Regions from separate parts of the Bacillus sp. H1a genome, predicted to be linked through region 2. Evidence: predicted binding sites of a transcription regulator. Region 2 holds the regulator's gene; each other region holds the start of a gene.
The links. The regulator LexA, encoded in region 2, represses DNA repair genes until DNA is damaged. The targets are predictions, from matches to a motif close to CGAACATATGTTCG.

Region 1 (4,560 bases), on a different contig from region 2:
TTCCACAAGTACAAATTAGAATTCGTTATTACGAATATCAGATATATAAGTACAAATAGATGAGAAACCATTCACTAACATACAGTAGCAATATTCACCTTTTCTTCTATTTACATATTCTACACCCATATGAAAAAGCCTACAAAAAGAATTATCACATCAATCTTGTCCCACTTATAAAATTGAAATACTCCAAACTACAATGAAATAAGTATCTCAACGTCTTTTCTTAGATTCTAATCTTTCTTCTTCTATTATTTCGGTTAATCCAATTGCTGAAATAACAGTTCCTATTGCTTGTATCCAAATACCAATAAGTCCTATTATGCGCTGATTCTCTTTATCTTTACCGATGTCTTCATTATCCCTTTCCTCTTTTGATATATTGTAAATACCTTGATACGCTTGTAATCCCGCTCCTAAACTTTGCATAGAATTCCCTAGTACAATGACTCGCTGAATTCCATTCACCTCACGCAGGGCTGCTTCTACTCCTAAAAAAGCTCCAATCGATTGTAAACTGTTCCCTGTAATTATAAGATAATCATTTTCTTGCGTTTGTTCATTTACATTAAAATACGTTCCTATTACATTTGAAATATTACCTAAAGCTAATAGCTCAATCCCCGTTTCCTCTAACTCTTTACTTTTATTATCCATACGTTCATCTTGATTCCCTCGTTTACCTTCATCTTTTGTATTAATATATGCTACAATTTGTAATATATAGCCGAGGGCTTGTAATGAACTCCCTACAATAACCAGATCCGATTCAATCTTTTCTTCTCCTATAAATCCTCTTGTTGTTCCAATAGCTGCCGTAAGATTTCCTCCTACTTGAAACCATGCCCCTGTCAATTCTAAACCGCGTGGATTCATTTCCCATCACCTATAATAAAATTTTCTTGTGCAATTAAAATAAGTAAATATCACCTTTAATTCATTATTTTATTTTTCATATGTAATTTTGTGCATCACATAAGGTGCTACTATAGTGAAACTTTAATCAGTGGAGTTTTTGCCCATCCCCGCTGATTATTAGCCCTCACCAATCGGACTTTTACCGGCAGACCGACTCCTACCTAACTTCTTTGCTTCCGCCAAATTTTGAGGTAGAAGTCTTACTGCCCACAAATAGCAGGATGATACAAAAAGAGCACCTTTCAGGCGCTCTTTTTTGGCAAGGAGTTTTTCGATGAAGATGTAATTAGCAAATGCTTCTTATATACTTTAATATATGCTTGTCCTTCAAAACTGGGAATACTATTTTACTTTTTTTAGTTTCTCTTTTTGTTTATCAATCAAAAAAATCAATGTTTATATCATTATTATTTTTAAATTTTATTTTCGCTTTCCCACATTTCTCACAACGATAAATATAGGCTACACCCAATTTACCATTTTTATAATCTTCATTATCCTGCATCCCAATGAAGCTATATTTATGTTTACAGTTCGATTCATCTAAATATTTTCCAATCCACTTTTTTAACTTAATATAACCTACCCTATCGAAAAATTTTCATTTAGTCTAATTGCATACTTTTATGTAAATTCTCAATTTCATTTTGCAACTTTTTAAATTGTTCAAAATGCATTGTTATAGACTGACTACTATTATTATCCGCGTTGTGTTTTACTAACAAAACACCGGTATCATGAAAAATCACTTCGAGTTCTTTCCTTATAGATACTTTCGTAATATGTGCTGTTTTAATTGCCGATAAAATTGCTATTTCATTTAACTTTAATTTTATTTCATTAGGACAAAATGCTTTTTCAACCAATGTAACATCATTACTATAAATAAGTGCAACAAGGTTACTTGATTTTGCATCTGTTAAATCTACTTTTTTCATAACATTATTCATAACATTTTGCATCCTTCTTTTTTCGTATATATCAATTATACAAATTTATTCTTTTTAATGTTCAACTCTGCGTTAATTTTAACATACTTTTTGATAAGTTGATTAAACAAAGCCTCAAACGTTTTTCTACTCCGTAACATTTGTTAAATGAACCCTTTGGACTATAACATCATATAGTAGTGTTAACAATTACTTAAAAAGTAGGTGAAAATCATGCCCTCAGTTGTAGGCAATTTAGTTGTACAAAATAGTAACGGATCTTTCAACTTAGGTGATTTCTACAATGTTTCTCCAAAAGAGAATACGAAAGCTTATAACGGCTCTGGCGCATCTAACGTTGGTTTTGTAGTTAATACTTTTAGTGGTGTTAGTGCAACGAATACATTCGATTCTGACCTTGCAGATCAAAACCAAGTTGGTACGGCCTAAACAATTCTTCAATCTTTTTTGTATAACATATTTAGATTTGTCCATACTATACACAGGCTGTTAAACAGCTATCGTTGATTTTTTGAGTACCAATCAATCTCTTTCTCCCTTTCCCTGGGGCTAAGCAGCTAGCTTGTATCTAGCTGCTTTTTCATGTGGCTACTTCCTTATTCATCTCTACTAAGAAAAATAAAAGAAGCTAAATTTCAAAATCCAGCTTCTTTTATGTTACATCAATTATGTCCACAATAGAAAATACATACGTTTTATAAAAAGCATCTGTACAAACTACATCCTGCTGAATTGGATTTATATGAACCACTGTCATATAACTTGTAAGTATGTACCCTTCTTCAAAATATGTCACTAACATCTCTTCTTCAGACAATAATGAAGTTAACAATTTATCAGAAATTCTCTCTTTCGCTTCATTCGTTAATATCGGTCTCTTTACTCTTAATTTCTCTCTAATCCCCTCTCGCATACTAAACAATTGTTCCGACATTACTGTAAACGGAACCCACTCTCTTCCTTTTTTCTGCATCTTTACTTGATTCATTTTCTTTATCCCCTCGATTTTTTATATCTATCGATTCTATATAAAAAGAAATTTCACTTTTAAATACACTCTGTCCATCTCTTATTTATAAGTAGTGTTCAAACTTACAATTATTCATGAATTGTAGGTATTAATTATGACTCCTTAACTGAAGAACACTTGTTCTAATCATACACGAACTAATGTTCTTAAGAAAGAGGAACATGCATATTTTTTTAACAAAATGAAACTTAAATCAATATAGTTTGTCCATTCCCAATGATTATTCACCCTGACCAATTAAGTTTTTTACACTTCCTATCGCCAGACAAAATACGTGTAGCAACTACAAAAACGACTCCACCTTAAGTGAAGTCGCTTTTTTCTAATAAAATATATTTCTAACTTTACTTTTCTATCCTGACTAACGTTCTTTCTGGAATACAAATTTCATCTATATCAAAATGATTTATTTTTAATTTCAATCCCCCTACTTTTTCCTTATCTTCATCATCAACCCAACAACTTAAGCATATACTTTTATTATTAACAAACTTACAAAACTTAAAAAGCATATGATGTAAAACACCTTATTCCTCATAGTTTACTATGAAAAAGAAGCGCTTTTGGCGCTCTTTTTTCATACATAATTTTATTAAAATTCATTAAATCCAATCTGTATATATTACTCTACAAGGTATATAATCGACTATTGTCACTACCAATTAATTAATATGTATAGGCTGCATTATAATATGTAACTCCCTCTCTGTTTCTCCTTTTTTCGGATGCCGATAATATTCCAATTTATATTCTAATACTTTATACTCAACCATCCCAATCTTAATCCCTTTTGTTTCTTTTAATACAGCTAATAGATCGCTTATATTTTCATCTGATGATTCAAATATTTTCCCTCCGCCTTCTCTCTTAAAGATAACCTTCATATATTCTCCCCCAAGTTAACTTTATAATCTAGTAGATAATAAGTCTAAAAATATTCATCCTATTTTTATTTATAATTTGCTTTCAAAAAAAGAACATCCTTTTTAATAGAATGCTCAGCTTTTCACTTCCTATAACATCAATATCTTTTCCAATAATATGATATGTATTGCTAATGATTTTATGAGTACTTCTGATTAGTGTGTTCTAATTGATTATGGCTATTATTGAAGATGAAAAATCAGCGATATTTTATGTCTATTTCGTATTGGTGTTAGCAAGTTCGTTTGCAAACTTGTTAGCACTTTTTTTGATAAGATAATACACACATCCCTTCTTATATAATGATTATGTTCCCATTTGGGTACTTATGTGCGGAAAATATCCTTCCTTAAAAAATAAGCTGATAGCTGAATGGGAAAAGGAAACAGGCCAAACATAGCCTACATATACGGAGGAAGTTATTTCGAAAAGAGGTAAAGTATCACGGAGAATTGATAAGCCATTTGATGCACATCATTTTATTGAAAAATGCACATGGTGGAGAACATGAATGGTGGAATATGCACCCAGCTAAATACCCTGATGAACATCAAGGTGGTATACACGCTAAGGACAGTATCTCAAGAGAAATTTTTAAAAAGTAATTAACGGAGGTAACAAAAGCTATGTTTGATTTTTTGAAAAAGTATGTTGTAGCTAATGAAAGTGTAAAAGCTGATCAAACACCTATTTTCTATCCTTTAAAAAGTGAGGAAATAGAAGAGGCAGAAGAGT
Region 2 (4,560 bases):
CGACTTGTACTAGCGCGTGCAATTTTAAGGAAACCGTCCATTTTAATATTAGATGAAGCTACTAGTGCGTTAGATACTGAAAATGAAGTGAAAATTCAATCAGCATAAGAAAGATTGAAAGGAACGATGACTATTATTGTTATTGCGCATCGTTTATGTACGATACATAATGCAGATCAAGTTATTGTTTTAGGAAAAGGTGAAATTGTTCAAAAAGGTGAATTTAATCAATTGGCTAAAGAGAGAAAAGGTGTGTTTCGAAATTTATTGGGCTCACAAATGGAAGTTGGTTCTTAGAGGAGAAAAAGTGAATGAAGTCTTGTATTAATGTAATTAAAATTGAATGAAAGCCCGAATAATGGCCTGTTACAACAGGGTCTTATTCGGGCTTTCATTTGTGCATTTTCTAAATTTAGGGGATAAATATAGTTCAGTACCTTGCAATGAACAGTACTAAGTGGTATATTATGGATAAATCAAGTACCGTGTATTAAACAGTACTAAAATAAGGAAGGAGGATTGTCCTTGAACGTTCAGTTTAAAAAAGGTGTGTTAGAACTGTGTGTATTGGCTCTTGTAAAACGTAAAGATTGTTATGGCTATGAACTAGTTCAACAAATCTCTAATAAGTTTTTAATATCAGAAGGATCAGTATATCCGTTATTGCGTCGTTTAACGAAAGAGGGATATTTTCAAACATATTTAAAAGAATCTACGGAAGGGCCGCCCCGTAAATATTATGAACTAACTGAGCAAGGTGAGACGCAACTTCATTTATTAGTAACAGAGTGGCGTGATTTTGCGAAAGGCGTACAAGAAATTATTGAAGGGGTGAATTGGGATGAATAAAGAACAGTTCCTTCGGGAATTATCGAATCAGCTTAGAAAGTTACCGGAAGAAGAGAGGAAAGACATTTTATTCGATTATGAAGAGCACTTTCAGTTTGGGGTAGAAGAGGGGAAAACTGAATCGGAAATAATAAAAGGACTTGGTTCTCCGAAAGTGATTGCAAAAGAATTATTAGCGATGTATCGCTTTGATGAAATGAAAAAAGATCCATCGACTTCAAATGTGACAAGAGCTGTCATGGCGGCGATTGGACTTAGTTTGTTTAATTTTATTATTGTGTTAGGCCCATTAATTGCAATTATTGCTACTATATTTTCTCTTTGGGTTGCGGGGATTTCTAGTGTAGTGACACCATTTTTTGTTATTCTAAAAGTGTTTATGGGCACTTTTTTATGGATTGATTTATTCGTTAGTATCACGTTTGTTGGAGTTGGTTTGTTGTTATGTATTGTAGCTTTTTATAGTACGAAGTGGTTTAAAAGATTATGCGTACGATATGTAATATGGAACTTCAAAATGATAAAAGGGGAGTAAATGATGAAAAAACTATTATTAGTAGCTATCGCTTGTATCATTATTGGAGTAATAGGGATTTCACAAACATATGAAAAAGCAGTACAAACTGCAGAAAAAGGAAATAAAGAAGACGTAATTAAAAATGAAACGCTAAAAAATGTAGAAGTTAAGTTAGATGCAGGAGATATTGTTGTCCAAAAATCTCCTGATTCCTCTTTTTATGTAAAGCAATCAGGAGATTTACGTAAACAGAAGATTCGTATAGCTGAGGATGGTGACACATTAAAGATTCAAGGAGAAATAGAGAAAGGTGTTTCATTTGATTTCTCATTTTTTACTTTCAATTTTCAAACGCCTATATTGACTATATTTATACCTGAACGTTCTTATCAAGAGATAAAAGTAAATTCATCCGCTGGGCAAATAGAAATAAGTGATGTGAAAAGTGACTACGTAAGTGCTGGGACACTTGGTGGAGATGTGGATCTGGGACATATAACTGCTAAGAGTGTAGATGGATCTTCAAAAGCTGGTAGCGTGAATGTAAAGAAAGTGATTGGGAAAGTAACAGCAAAAACAGCTAGTGGTGATGTGGATGTTATTGATCATGATTCTAAATATGATCTAGAGGCAAGCTCAACTGCTGGTGATGTAGATATTACTTTATTGGAAAAACCGAAAGACGCAGTTATAACCGGGCGAAGCACTGCTGGAGACGTGACAATTTTTAATGAGGAAAATAAAAATATAACAATTGGTAATGGAAGTACAAAGATTAGTGGGAAAACTTCTGCCGGAGATGTTACGATTGAAGCTCGTAAATAAGGAATAGAATGTACGGAAATCTATCAAAATACAAAAAGAAGATAATTACTTATATAAATAAGGTAATTATCTTCTTTTTATTATTTTTAATGTAAATCGCGATATACGCCAATTACTTTTCCGATAACTGACACTTGTTTTAAAATGATAGGTTCTAATGAAGAGTTTTCCGGTTGAAGACGGAAATGGTCTTTTTCTTTATAGAAACGTTTAACAGTTGCTTCATTGTCTTCGGTTAAGGCAACTACAATTTCACCATTGTATGCAGACTGTTGTTGGCGAACAACGACTAAATCACCATCAAAAATACCAGCTTCAATCATACTGTCCCCAGAAATACGTAACATAAACACTTGGTCTGCTCCAGCAACAATGCTAGCTGGAAGTGGGAAGTGTTCTTCTACACTTTCAACTGCTGTAATTGGTAAACCAGCAGTAACTTTTCCGACGATTGGAACTTGAATAACAGATTGTGTTTCAGTGTCCGTTCGGTCTTCACCTAAAATTTCAATTGCTCGTGGTTTTGTTGGATCGCGTCGAATATATCCCTTTTCTTCTAATCGTGATAAATGTCCGTGCACTGTAGAACTAGAAGCAAGGCCGACTGCTTGACCGATTTCACGTACGGAAGGTGGATACCCTTTTTCTTGTACTTTTAGCTTAATAAAGTCGAGAATGTCTTGCTGGCGTTTCGTTAACTTTTCCATGTTTTCTAACACCTCGTTTTCTTTCATTTTTCTTATTAATAAGTATAACATGTGAAAAAACATTCTACAAACATAAGTTCGAACGGAAGGCGAATTTATGATACACTAGAGGGAAAATATAGTGAGAAAGAGGGGTTCAAAATGAATGCAATTATTTATGCACGTGTGAGCACAACAAAAGAAGCGCAGGAAACATCATTATTGCGTCAAAAAGATGAATTATTGCATTTAGCTGAGCGCTATCAAATGAATGTTATAAAAGTAATTGAAGAGCAGGCTAGTGGTTATACAATTGAACGTGATGGCATATTAGAAGTGCTAGATACAATTCGAGATGAACAAGTTGATGTGCTTCTTATACAAGATGAAACGCGCCTTGGTAGAGGGAATGCGAAGATTGCATTAATGCATTGTTTACATAAAGAGGGAATAAAAGTTTATACGCACACGCATAATGGTGAATTACAGCTTTCGGATTCTGATTCTATGGTGTTAGATATAATTGGGATTGTTGAGGAGTATCAAAGAAAAATCCACAATTTGAAAATTAAACGTGGCATGCAAAGAGCGGTGGAGAAAGGATTTCGTCCAGAGAATAATTTGAAAAATCGTCATTTAAGTGTAGGACGCGAGAAAAAAGAAGTACCTATTGAGGAAATTGTACGTTTGCGTAGGAATGAATTAACTTTCGAAGAGATTGCAGCAACACTTCGTGGTTTCGGTCATAATGTTTCAAAAGCAACTGTGCATCGAAGATATGTCGAATATACAAAGCAATCGCTTGATAAAGAAGACTAACTATTGTATGATAATAATCAGTTTTGAGTAGAAGGGGGATTCGAGATGCTAAGTCACGAACTCATTGAACGCATTAACTTCTTAGCGAAAAAAGCAAAAGCTGAAGGCTTAACTGAAGAAGAACAACGTGAGCGCCAATCGCTACGTGAACAATATTTAAAAGGATTTCGTCAAAATATGTTAAACGAATTAAAAGGAATTAAAGTCGTTAACGAAGAAGGCACTGATGTTACACCGGCGAAATTAAAAGCTTTAAAAAAGCAAGATAATGCAAAATTAAATTAAAAGATGGGCGTAGCCCATCTTTTTTTGATATTAATAGACAGATTCGCTATTTAATAACTTTCCAGTTATGATTTGTTGTTGCTTCTATCGTTTTATGCTTCAATATATAGTTAGCGATAAGTTCAGACATATCTATTGGTATGTCTTTTATAATGGGCTTATTTTGATACATAAGGAAGTTTCCGCCACCACCTGCACGATAATTATTCATAACGACATCGTATTCTTGCTTCATGTTGATTGGAAGTCCATCATATTCTAAAAAAGTAACTCTTTCGCCAAATGGTTTTGAAATGTTTAATACGTATGAAATTCCTTCCCACATATCGTAATTATAGTGCTGCGGTTTCGGTTCTAAGTATGCATGGTTTACAATGATATTTCCGTCTACATTTAGTGCGAAATAAGTGGCGGAGAGCTCAAGAGCTTCTTTTATATCTGCTCCAGTCACTCGAATAACTTTTAATGTATTTGGATAAATATAATTAGAAACGATGTTACGCATTGTGACATGTTCGGGAAAACCAGGAGATTCATTGTGAAATAAACTTGTACAAGAAATAGAAACTTCTGCTACAT
Region 3 (4,560 bases), on a different contig from region 2:
ATAGAATTTATGGATTATAAGAGGTTTATTGGTAGAAAAGAAGGAACGAAGGAGTTAACTCGTATTACACATAAAGCTCCTATCGCAATTAGCCCGACAGATCAACTTTATTTTTTCCCTACGTATTCTTATTCTAGAAAAGAGTGTGCGTGGTTGTCTCATTTTCATATTGAAAGTAATAAAGAGCTAAAGGATGGAAATCTAATTATTAGATTTATTAATGGTTTTGCTGTGAAATTAGAAATATCAAAAAGTAGTTTTGAAAATCAGCAAAATCGTACAGCGAAATTGCGAACAGAGTATGAAGATCGTAAGGAAAAACAAGGAAATCCTTGCTTTAAAGAGATTGATAAAAGGGATGAATCAACATTAAGGCCAGCTTATGAGAAAGTGTATTTTGTTAGGGAAGAGGAGGTGTAAAAGGAAAGGGATGGGGGACTCATCCTTTTTTTGATTTCCTTATATACTCCATTTAATTGCCAAATTATTGAATTATTAGTTCTCTAATAATTTTAAATGGTGTAAAATTACAATATAAAGGTTATTTTCCTATATATAATTAATGTAGTGTGATTGCATATCATTTTATATTCAAGGCATACATGATAGTTCTTTCCTTATAAATTTCGAATGTTACCTATTCAGAGTACAGTATTAATACTATCTTTCTAATATTTATTAATACTTATCGTGATTGATAGTATACGCTTGCTAAAAAAGTTTTTTGTAAGAACTAGCTAGTAGAAATAGCCTTACGCGTAGTAAGGTTATTTTTTTGGGAAATACGGATTAGCACTTTCTATATATTCTTCTTTTTCATAATCTGTGCGTGGTGTCTAAATTATCTTCATATCCTGTCGAATATTGAAAGATTATTATAGTTTAATAAGGAAGGAATTCTCACGAAAGATATGGAAACTTAATAATTACATCTCCATATGTCATATCTACCATTTCCTCTTTCCTATAAGCAATGATACAGTAGAGGGAGTAATTAGAGTAAAGGGGTAAAGTGTAGAATGGATTTTCAGACAATCAAAGAGTATTTTTCACCAGAAAATATGGATCATATTGTTGAAAGTTATAAAGCGTTCGGACCACTTCTTGGTATTGGTTTACCGATGATAGAGGCGCTCATTCCAGCATTGCCACTCATTGTGTTTGTGTTGGCGAATGCTGTTGCATTTGGCTTTTGGTATGGATTTCTTTATTCATGGCTTGGATCAGTAATAGGAGCGTTACTTGTATTTTTCATTATCCGCCGCTTTGGAAGAAGTCGTTTTTTCTCTTTTGTAAATAAACATGAGAGAGTACGAAAAGCAATGGGGTGGATTGAAAGGAAAGGGTTCGCACCAATTTTCGTCATATTTTGTTTTCCATTTACACCGTCTGCGCTTATTAATGTTGTAGCTGGTTTATCACGTATTAGTGTGAAACAGTTTGGACTAGCATTAGCATTCGGAAAGCTTGTTATGATCTTTATTTTAACTTATATCGGTCATGATTTAACTTCGTTTATTCATAATCCGGTGAAATCAATTATCGTTGGGATTGTTATTTTTATTTTATGGTATGTCGGTAAAAAAATTGAAGTGAAATTAGAACTACATTAAGAATAGTCTTCTTGTAAAGGCAAGCTTCATTATTAAAGGGCGAGGGGAGAAGCGAATGAAGAAAACTTTGAAAAAAGAAGGCCTAGAGTGGATGAGAACAATCTTAATAGGTGTACTATTAGCTGTATTTTTTCGAACGTTTTTCTTTTCAACGTACGTTGTAGAGGGGAAGTCTATGATGCCGACATTGCAAGATGGCAATATGCTCGTTGTGAATAAGGTAAGTTATCAAGTAGGGGACTTGAATCGATTTGATGTTGTCGTTTTTCATGCGAATAAAAAAGAGGACTATGTAAAGCGAATTATCGGTTTACCTGGGGATCATATCGAATATAAGCATGATAAGCTGTATATAAATGGTCAATTTATTGATGAGCCTTATTTAGAGAAGTATAAGAAAGAGGTAAATGGAAGGCAACTAACAGGTAATTTTACATTAGAAGAATTAACGAGAGAAAAGTTTGTACCACCTGGGTATATTTTTGTAATAGGTGATAACCGCCTCGGGAGTTGGGATAGTAGACACTTCGGTTTTGTGAAAGCTGATACAGTTGTCGGTAAAGTTGATTTACGATATTGGCCAATTCAAGAGGTGCAAACGAATTTTTCAAAAGGTTGATATACTAAGTAGAAGTATAAAAAAAGGCAAACAACTCGGTTTGTCTTTTTTCGTGTCCTATAATACAATTATAGTAGCAAACTAACGTTCGTTATGTAAGTGAAAGGTGTGGTTACATGTCACTTCGATTTGTGATTGGTAGAGCTGGAAGTGGAAAAAGTGCACTTTGTTTACGTGAAGTGCAAGAAGAGTTAAAGCAGCGTCCACGAGGGAAAACAATATTATATCTTGTGCCAGAACAGATGACATTCCAAACGCAGCAGGCGTTAATTGGGAGCGAGGATGTAAGAGGTTCTATTCGGGCACAAGTTTTTAGTTTTTCGCGATTAGCGTGGAAGGTGCTACAAGAAGTGGGCGGAGCAAGTCGTCTTCATATTGATGAAGCTGGTGTGCATATGTTACTTCGTAAAATTGTAGAATCCCGTAAAGATGGACTATCTGTGTTTCAAAAAGCAGCAGAGCAAAACGGTTTCTTTGAACACCTTGGTAGTATGATTGCGGAGTTTAAACGTTATAATGTGACGCCGTCTAACGTATATGAAATGTGGCAACATTTAGATGCGCACAGCAGTAGTGCAGAGCAAAAGTTGCTCGCGAATAAAGTGTATGATTTACAGTTATTATATGATGACTTTGAACGTGCTTTAATTGGAAGATATTTAGATTCAGAAGACTACTTACAATTATTAGTTGAGAAGCTTCCAGACTCTGAGTATGTAAAAGACGCGGAAATTTATATAGATGGATTCCATTCATTTTCTCCTCAAGAGCTAGAAATTGTTAGAGGGTTAATGAGATTAGGAACTAGAGTAACAATAACATTAACGCTGGATGAAAAAACGTTAGCACAGCCAGTGAATGAACTAGATTTATTTTATGAAACGACGTTAACGTATGAAAAAATAAAACAAGTAGCGCGTGAAGAGAAAATAGAAATTGAAAAAACGATTCCACTTATGGAACAGCCGCGTTTTCATTCGCCAGCATTAGCGCATTTAGAAACTCATTATGAAGCGCGTCCAAATGAAAAGTTTCACGGAGAGGCGAGTGTAACGATTAGTACAGCGGCTAATTTACGAGCTGAAGTAGAAGGCGTTGCTCGTGAAATTCGAAGACTTGTGGCGGATGAAGATTATCGTTACCGAGATATCGCAGTACTTCTTCGTAACGGAGAAAGTTATTACGATGTAATGCGAACTTTATTTATGGATTATAATATATCGCATTTCATTGATGAAAAACGCCCGATGTCACATCATCCGCTAGTAGAATGCATTCGTTCTGCTTTAGAGATCATTAGCGGGAATTGGCGCTATGATGCGGTGTTTCGCTGCATAAAAACAGAGCTTTTATATCCATTAGACGTAAGAAAAGAAGCGATGCGTGAAGAGATGGATGAATTTGAAAACTACTGTTTAGCGTACGGTATACAAGGAAAGAGATGGACTTCTGAAGATCCGTGGATGTATCGACGTTATCGTTCACTTGATGATGCAAGCGGAATGATAACAGATAGTGAACGTGAAATGGAAGAGAAAATTAATCGCCTTCGTGACATTGTAAGAACGCCAGTTATTCGTATGCAAAAAAGACTGAAGCGTGCTGGAACAGTTATGCAAATGTGCGAAGCAGTATACTTATTTTTAGAGGAGCTTGACGTTCCGAAAAAGTTAGAAGAGTTACGTATTCGTGCAGAAGAAAGCGGAGATTTCTTATTTGCAACAGACCATGAGCAAGTGTGGGAAGAGGTGATGAGTCTTCTTGATACGTTCGTTGAGATGCTTGGCGAGGAGAAGATGTCCCTTTCTATGTTTACTGAGGTCATGACGACAGGTCTTGAGGCGCTTCAATTTGCGAACATTCCACCGTCACTAGACCAAGTGTTAATTGCTAATATTGATCGTTCTAGATTGTCAAATATTAAAGCGACATTCGTTATTGGAGTAAATGAAGGAGTGATTCCAGCAGCACCTATGGATGAAGGTATGCTTTCTGATGAAGAAAGAGATGTTCTTACCGCTGCGGGTATCGAATTAGCACCGACAACGAGACAAACATTATTAGAAGAACAGTTCGTTATGTACCAAATGGTGACGAGAGCGTCTGAGAAATTATATATATCTTGTCCGCTTGCAGATGAAGAAGGCAAGACGTTACTTGCTTCTAGCTTTATTAAGAAAATAAAAAGAATATTCCCTGATGTGAAAGAAGCGTTTATAACAAATGACGTAAATGACTTATCACGTTCGGAACAAATCTCATACGTAGCCACGCCAGAAGTAACGTTGTCTTACGTAATGCAGCAACTGCAAACGTGGAAGCGCTACG

Region 1: U860_RS0129480 (YolD-like family protein) is a predicted target of LexA. The motif match lies at 3,035-3,048, and genes of this name have one in related genera.
Region 3: addB (helicase-exonuclease AddAB subunit AddB) is a predicted target of LexA. The motif match lies at 2,310-2,323, and genes of this name have one in related genera.

Annotation. Positions count from the first base shown of each region.
Region 1 covers NZ_AYMH01000090.1:5,962-10,521, reverse strand. The annotation lists gene U860_RS0129495 (hypothetical protein) at 217-879, opposite strand; gene U860_RS36705 (hypothetical protein) at 1,298-1,498, opposite strand; gene U860_RS0129490 (hypothetical protein) at 1,527-1,871, opposite strand; gene gerPF (spore germination protein GerPF) at 2,085-2,300, shown strand; gene U860_RS0129480 (YolD-like family protein) at 2,524-2,859, opposite strand; gene U860_RS0129470 (hypothetical protein) at 3,564-3,785, opposite strand; partial or broken gene U860_RS32235 (hypothetical protein) at 4,163-4,430, shown strand; gene U860_RS0129460 (SMI1/KNR4 family protein) at 4,452-4,560, shown strand, end outside.
Region 2 covers NZ_AYMH01000018.1:8,638-13,197, forward strand. The annotation lists partial or broken gene U860_RS32950 (ATP-binding cassette domain-containing protein) at 1-297, shown strand, start outside; gene U860_RS0107420 (PadR family transcriptional regulator) at 526-849, shown strand; gene U860_RS0107425 (DUF1700 domain-containing protein) at 842-1,384, shown strand; gene U860_RS0107430 (DUF4097 family beta strand repeat-containing protein) at 1,385-2,191, shown strand; gene lexA (transcriptional repressor LexA) at 2,278-2,898, opposite strand; gene U860_RS0107440 (recombinase family protein) at 3,040-3,696, shown strand; gene U860_RS0107445 (DUF896 domain-containing protein) at 3,742-3,981, shown strand; gene U860_RS0107450 (bifunctional metallophosphatase/5'-nucleotidase) at 4,028-4,560, opposite strand, start outside.
Region 3 covers NZ_AYMH01000050.1:2,079-6,638, forward strand. The annotation lists partial or broken gene U860_RS0122910 (competence protein ComK) at 25-420, shown strand; gene U860_RS0122915 (TVP38/TMEM64 family protein) at 1,020-1,613, shown strand; gene lepB (signal peptidase I) at 1,669-2,232, shown strand; gene addB (helicase-exonuclease AddAB subunit AddB) at 2,349-4,560, shown strand, end outside.